DNA from 3 places in the Streptomyces sp. NPDC047000 genome. Region 1 is predicted to be linked to each of the others. Evidence: riboswitches for the same ligand, from Rfam matches in the RefSeq annotation. Region 1 holds a riboswitch; each other region holds the start of a gene.
The links. Region 1 has a riboswitch for cyclic di-AMP ahead of ABZ862_RS34080 (M23 family metallopeptidase). Riboswitches for the same ligand answer to the same signal wherever they lie in the genome.

Region 1 (2,259 bases):
GAAGAGGCCGCGGTGGGCCGCACGGAGCCGTGGTGAGCCGGGGGGAGGGTGGCCGGTCGGGGCCGGTGGGTCAGGGGTTGAGGCCCTTGCCGCGCAGCCACGTCATCGGGTCGATGCCGGTGGCCTGCCCGCCGGGGTGGACCTCCAGATGGAGGTGGGGGCCGGTGACGTTGCCGGTCGCGCCGACGCGGCCGATCACGTCGCCCGTGCCGACCTTCTGGCCGACGGAGACGCTGATCGACGACTGGTGGCAGAACCACAGCTCGGTGCCGTCGTCGAGGGTGAGGACGGTGCGGTAGCCGTACGACCCGGCCCAGCCCGCCTGGGTGACGGTGCCGCTGTGGATCGCCTTGATCAGCGTGCCGGTGGGCGCGGCGAAGTCGAGACCGGTGTGGTAACCGGACGACCACATCGAACCGGCCTGGCCGAAGGTGCCGGTGATCGTGTACGACGAGGTCGGCAGCGTGTACTGCTTGGCCAGCGCGGCCAGGCGCTCGGCCTCGGCCTTCTTCGCGGCGGTCTCCTCCGCCTTCGCCTTGGCCGCCACGGCCTTGGCGGCGGCGGCCTTCTCCGCAGCGGCAGCGGCGGCGGCGATGCGCTTGGCCTGGGCGGTCTCGACGGCCGTCAGGGCCTTGTCCGCGACCTGGGTCTGCTGCTGCTCGGCCTGGGCCATGATCCGGTTGCGCAGCGCCTCGCCCGCGTCGGAGCGCTTGCTGCCGGCCACCGTCGTCATGGTGCTGAGCGAGGCCTGGGACGCCTTGGCCGAGTCGCCGCCCGTGCCGGAGTCGTCTCCGAGCAGGGAGCCCACGGAGGGCAGGTCGGGCAGGGAGATGGAGACCGGGGGCTTGCCGGTGTTGGCGCTGGCCATGCCGCCCGCGCCGACGGCGGCTATGACACCGACGCCCAGGACCGTGGAGCTGCGGGCGAGCCCGCCGCCGCGCTGCTTGGCGACCCGGTGCCGGCCTCGGAGCGGGGCGAGGGACTCCTCGGTGGGGTTCCACTCCTGCCAGGGACCCTCGTCGGGGCGGTACTCGCCATAGGCGAAGGTGTCGGTACCCCCGCGCTGGCCCGGGATGAACGGGGATTCCGTGAGAGGCCGGTCAGACGCCACGTGGGCGCGCTCCTTCCTTCCTTCTCGCCTACCGGGTTAGCTGACGGGTTCGGAGCAGGAAGGTCTCCTACGCGCGTATAACCGCCGTGCTTCCACGGCGTCATTCGCGTGATTCACCCCAGGGAGGTGGTTCCCCGGCTCCCTTGCGGGACTCGGCGTGTGCGCACGGAGCCGTCTCTTGTGACGGCTGGGACTACCGTGCTGCGTTATCGAACGTTAATAGACGCGGAGGGCAGATTCCAAGCCGTTCCCCCTGATCAGCAAGCCCTTTTTTGCCGGACTTACCTGCCATGACCGGCGAAATTCGGGCGAGTTGACCTCGTCCCGGAAATCACCTCATGGGTGACGGTGTCTCAGATGTTACGCGGAACGGCATCGTCCGCTCACCCAAGGTGATAACGGTGCGGCAGCGGGGAGGCGGCACCGGCGCGGCACCGGCGGGAAGCGTCACGGCCGCCGTACCGCGAGCAGTGCCATGTCGTCCGTCAGACCGCCCACGGCGGCGGCGTGCCGGCGTACGTCCGCCGCGAGAGCGGTCAGGAGTGCCTGCGGGCCCGGGAAGGTACGGCCGTGGAGGCGCGCCTCGGGGTCGTAGAACACGCCGTGCGCGTCGCGCGCCTCGGACAGCCCGTCGGTGTGGAGCAGCAGCGTGGCTCCCGGGGGGAGGCACGCCTCCTGGACGTGGTCGGGCAGCGCGCTCAGCTCGCCCAGGCCGAGCGGCAGCGCCGCCGTGCCCTCGTGCAGCGCGCGCACGGTGCCGTCGGCGAGGAGCAGCAGCGGGGGCGGGTGGCCGCGGTTGACGACGCGGACCAGCGTCCCGTCCCCCGGGATCTCGGCGAGTACGGCGGTGGTGAACTCCTCGAACGTGTCGACGGTGTCGCGCCGGGTGCCCTCGCGCGCCAGCGCCCGCTCGAGGCGCCGGGCGACCGCGTCGAGTGTCGCCTCCTGTTCGGCGGCCTCCCGGAAGGCCCCGATGAGGACGGCCACCACGGCCACCGCGCCCATCCCCTTGCCCCGCACATCCCCGACGATCAGCCGGACGCCGTACGCGCTGTCCTGCACGGCGTACAGATCGCCCCCGATGGACGCCCCGGCCTGCGCCGCCTCGTAGCGCGCCGCGACGTCCAGGCCGCCGATCCGCTCCTCCG
Region 2 (2,259 bases), on a different contig from region 1:
GTGGTTGGTGTCCTGGTACTCGTCGACGAGGACATGACGGAAACGGCGGCGGTAGTGCTCGGCGACGTCCGGGAAGGCGCGCAGCAGATTGACCGTCGTCATGATCAGGTCGTCGAAGTCGAGGGCGTTCGCCTCACGCAGCCGCGACTGGTAGAGCGCGTACGCCTGGGCGAGGGTCTTCTCGAAGCCCTCGGTCGCCCGGGCGGCGAAGTCCTCCTCGTCGACCAGCTCGTTCTTCAGGTTGGAGATCTTGGCGCTGAACGACTTGGGCGGGTAACGCTTGGGGTCCAGCTCCAGATCACGGCAGACGAGCGCCATCAGCCGCTTGCTGTCGGCGGCGTCGTAGATCGAGAACGAGGACGTGAAACCGAGCTTCTTGGACTCGCGGCGCAGGATGCGCACGCACGCGCTGTGGAAGGTCATCACCCACATGGCGTTCGCCCGCGGCCCGACGAGCTGCTCGACACGCTCCTTCATCTCGCCGGCGGCCTTGTTGGTGAAGGTGATCGCGAGGATCTGGCCGGGATGGGCGCCCCGCTCGGCCAGCAGGTACGCGATGCGGTGCGTGAGGACCCGCGTCTTGCCGGAACCGGCTCCGGCCACGATGAGCAGCGGGGTGCCGGAGTGCACGACGGCGGCGCGCTGGTTGTCGTTCAGCCCTTCCAGCAGGGCGGCCGGGTCGACGACGGGGCGCGGGGCACCGTCCCGGTAGTAGGCGTCGCGGCCGGACGTGCCGCCCTGGTACGCGTCCTGGTCCGGGGGCACGTCGAACTTCCCGCCGAACAGATCGTCCGGAAGCGACTCCGGTACGTGATCGTCCTCGGGCGGCGGCGGGGGCTCCCCCTCGTGGCCCTTAGGGGCCTGGAGGTCCGCCAGGAAGCTGTCGTCAAAGAGGCTGCTCATCGCTCTCCGAGTCTATGACCCCCCACTGACAATCCGGAGCCGCTCCGGGAAGGGGCAGCCGGGGCGCCGGGCGCCGGTGAGACCCAGGTCACGCTCCGGGCAAGGGGCGCAGATCACCCCATAAGGACGTCACGGCCACCCGGCGAGGTGAAGGTCACAAATTAGTATCGGGCATATCGGCCATCAACCTTCACAGGCAGCACACGAGTTGGCTACCGTTCCGGTCAGACCGCACGACCCCCACCGGCGAACGTCGCCGGGCCGCGCGGCCTCCGCCGAGTCCGGTGCGCCCACAGGGCAGCCGGAGCCGGGGACCCACCGACCTTTGGGGTGAATCGGCCCGTATCCCCGCCGGGATGCGAACCGTAGGGCAACCCTTCCGAACCACCCGCCCGAACCCGACAGCTAACTCGGTAGGCGGAACGTGGAAGGAGTCGCCTCCCTTGGCGTCGCACCGCAAGTCGCGCCCCGCCGGCCCGCGTGTCGCAGGCATTCGCACCCCCGTCATCGCCACGGCGGCCTTCACCTCCGTCGCCCTCCTCTCCCAGACCGCGAACGCGGCCCCCTCCGACGACAGGCCGAGCCTGGAGGAGGTGCAGAAGAAGGTCGACGACCTCTACCGCCAGGCCGAGTCCGCGACCGAGAAGTACAACGCGGCCAAGGAGAAGACCACCAAGCAGCGCAAGCAGGTCGACACCCTCCTCGACGACGTCGCCAAGCGCACCCAGAAGCTCAACGCGGCACGGGAGCAGCTGGGTTCCTTCGCCGCTGCCCAGTACCGCACGGGTGCCTCCGCACCCAGCACGGCGACCTTCCTGCTGGCGGACACCCCGCAGGACTACTTCGACCAGTCGCAGCTGATGAGCCGTCTGACCACCCGCCAGAAGGGCGCGGTGGACGATTACGTCAGTGAGCAGTCCGCGACGATGAAGAAGCGTCAGGAGGCCGCGCAGAGCCTCCAGACGCTCACCGAGTCGCAGAGTGACCTGAAGACGGCGAAGTCGACGGTTCAGAAGAAGCTGTCCGACGCCCGCGGCCTCCTCTCGAAGCTGAACGCGGAGGAGAAGGCACGCCTGGCGGCGATCGAGAAGAAGAAGCAGGAGGAGGCCGCCCGCAAGGCGGCGGAGCTGGCCAGGCAGCAGGCGGCAGCGGAGAAGGCGGCCCAGGACAACACGTCCGCAGGCTCGTCCTCTTCCTCGTCATCGTCCTCGTCCTCTTCGGGTTCGTCCTCCTCCTCGACGTCGACGAAGGCGGAGAAGGCCCTCGCGTTCGCCCGCGCCCAGATCGGCAAGCCGTACGTGTGGGGCGCCACGGGCCCCGACTCCTACGACTGCTCGGGCCTGACCCAGGCGGCCT
Region 3 (2,259 bases), on a different contig from region 1:
AATCCGGCGACGGGGCGACGGGAGGCCGGGGGGCGGGAGGTTCGGGGGCGGCCGGGGCGGCTGACGCCGCCGGGACGACCGGGACGGGGCCGGTGGCCGGGCCCGGGGCGGTCACGCCGGCCGGGGCGGTGTACACGGCGGTGCCGTAGCCGTCGGGCTGCTGAGGCGGCCACTGGCCCTCGGGGCCGCGGGGAGGAGCGGCCGGGGCGGTCGGCCGGACGGCCCGGTCCACAGATGCCGGGGGCGTCTGCGCGGGTTCCGGCGGTGCGAGCCGGGCGACGTGACGGGCCAGCAGCTGGCGGGCCGCGGTGAGTTTGAGCCGGTTGCGGTCCTTGGCGGGACCCATCGAGGAGCGGTTCGGCTTGGCGGGGGAGGGGGAGCGCGGGGGTGACGCGGGGACCGCCGCCGGCCAGGGTGCGGCCGATGCCACGGGCGCGGGTCCGGGGACGGCCGCGGGCGGCGCGGTGAACAGCTGCTCCGTGAACAACGGATCCGTGAGCGGCTGGGAAGGGAACGGCTGATCGGTGAACGGCTGGGCGGTGAACGGCTGGGCGGTGAACGGCCGGGCGGGGGCCGGCTGGGCCGCCGTCGGCAGGGCCGCGGCCGCTTCGACGGGGGCCGGCTGGGCCGGGATGCCCGGGACCGTGACCGTCCCCGGCGCCAACGGGAGGGGCAGGGGCGGGAGTTGCGCCGGTGGCGCGGCAGGTTCGATCGCCGGGGGCCGGAGTTCGGCCGGGGCCGCCGTCAGTTCGGGCATCACAGCGGTGCGTTCGGCCGGGGGAAGGGCCGGCAGGGCGGTGGCGGGGCCCGCGGTCAGCTCCAGGGCGGGACGCGCGGCGGCCTCCAGCTCGCGGACGGTGTCACTGAAGTCCTGGCGGCCCGGCAGGGCGGCGGGCGAGCGGTCGGGCAGCCGGTCCGGGGGCAGCGCCGCGGCCACGGTGGGGCCCAGTGAGCCCCGCGCCATGTCGAACCACTGCCGGGCGACGGCGTCGAGGGCGGGGTCGGAGCCGCCGCGTCCCCTGCCGGACGCCGGGCGGACCGCCGGTGCTCCCGGGGACGAGGTGCCCAGCGTCATGGCGCGGGTCGCGTTGAAGGTCCTGCTGTCGGTCTCGGCCCGGTTGTAGAGGCTGTCGATCCGCCGCTTCACCTCGGCGCGGCTGGGACCGTCGCCTCCCGTGAACGGATCGGAGTCACGCATACCGGGGAGGCCGGAGCCTCCGCGACGCTGATTGCGTTCCGGCGCCATGGGGGACGTACTCCTTCCGTACTCCGCCTACCGGGTTAGCTGACGGGTTCGGGCGGCGGAACTCGGAAGGCATGCCCTACGGCCCTCGCCCCGAAGGGCGGTCGGGCCGATTCACCCCGGGATTCGGTGGGTCCCCGGCTCCGGACGCCTCACTGGCCGTACCGGACTCGGCGGAGGCCGTGCGACCCGGCGGGGTTCGCCGGAGGAATCGTACGGCCCAGGCGCCAACTTAACGAACATGTGTGTCTCCCGTGAAGGTTGAAGCGGGGAATGTCCGATACGTAATCGTGATGTCGCCCCGGCGCACCACCGGCGTGCTCGCCCATTTGTTCTGGTGAGCGGTCCTTGTCGTCCGTACACTGGCAACACATAGACATGTGGTGAGAGTTGACCGGGGGAGCCGCCATGTCCGGAGATGCGTACGGTCCGTACGGCCCATCGAGCGGTGGATACGGCCCTCCGCCGGGTCCACAGCATTCACAGAACGCGCAGAATCCACCGATGCCGCCGGTGCCGCCGTTCCCGCCGCCGATGCCGCCCGGACCCCCGGCTCCGCCGCCCGCGCCGCCCGCGCCGGCCGACGGCTCGCGCGCCGCCGCGGTGGCCCTGCTCAACCTCAGCGGACTGGGCCTCGGTTATGTGCTCGTACGGCACTGGCTCGGAGCGGCGGCCTGCTGGGCGGCCACGGTGGTCCTGCTGTTCGTGGCACTGCCCGCCGATGCCGACGGAGTCCCGGGCGCCGCGCTCACCGGCTACGCCGTCGTCCTCGCGGCGGCCGCGGCCCACGGTGCGGCCGTCGGGCTGCGCACCCGGCTGACCTGGCCCGGCCGTGCCCCGCTGGCCGCTGTGCTCGGGCTGCTGCTGCTCGCGGTGCCCGCCGGGGGCGCGGTGCTGTACGACCGGGCCCGTGACGAGGCCGTCCAGCAGATGCTCCTCGACCGGCTGGAGAAGGCCGACCGACTGGTCGCGAAGGCGGGCACGCAGCCGTTCGAGAGCGCGCAGGCGGACTACCG

Region 2: linked by a shared signal. The riboswitch ahead of ABZ862_RS04225 (NlpC/P60 family protein) and the one ahead of ABZ862_RS34080 (M23 family metallopeptidase) in region 1 are both predicted to bind cyclic di-AMP.
Region 3: linked by a shared signal. The riboswitch ahead of ABZ862_RS34395 (NlpC/P60 family protein) and the one ahead of ABZ862_RS34080 (M23 family metallopeptidase) in region 1 are both predicted to bind cyclic di-AMP.

What each region holds. Positions count from the first base shown of each region.
Region 1 is NZ_JBEYWE010000034.1:61,885-64,143, reverse strand. Features, by position in the region: gene ABZ862_RS34080 (M23 family metallopeptidase) at 71-1,111, opposite strand; cyclic di-AMP (ydaO/yuaA leader) riboswitch at 1,122-1,279, opposite strand; gene ABZ862_RS34075 (PP2C family protein-serine/threonine phosphatase) at 1,559-2,259, opposite strand, start outside.
Region 2 is NZ_JBEYWE010000002.1:184,905-187,163, reverse strand. Features, by position in the region: gene pcrA (DNA helicase PcrA) at 1-903, opposite strand, end outside; cyclic di-AMP (ydaO/yuaA leader) riboswitch at 1,167-1,339, shown strand; gene ABZ862_RS04225 (NlpC/P60 family protein) at 1,347-2,259, shown strand, end outside.
Region 3 is NZ_JBEYWE010000035.1:64,696-66,954, forward strand. Features, by position in the region: gene ABZ862_RS34395 (NlpC/P60 family protein) at 1-1,198, opposite strand, end outside; cyclic di-AMP (ydaO/yuaA leader) riboswitch at 1,255-1,429, opposite strand; gene ABZ862_RS34400 (hypothetical protein) at 1,748-2,259, shown strand, end outside.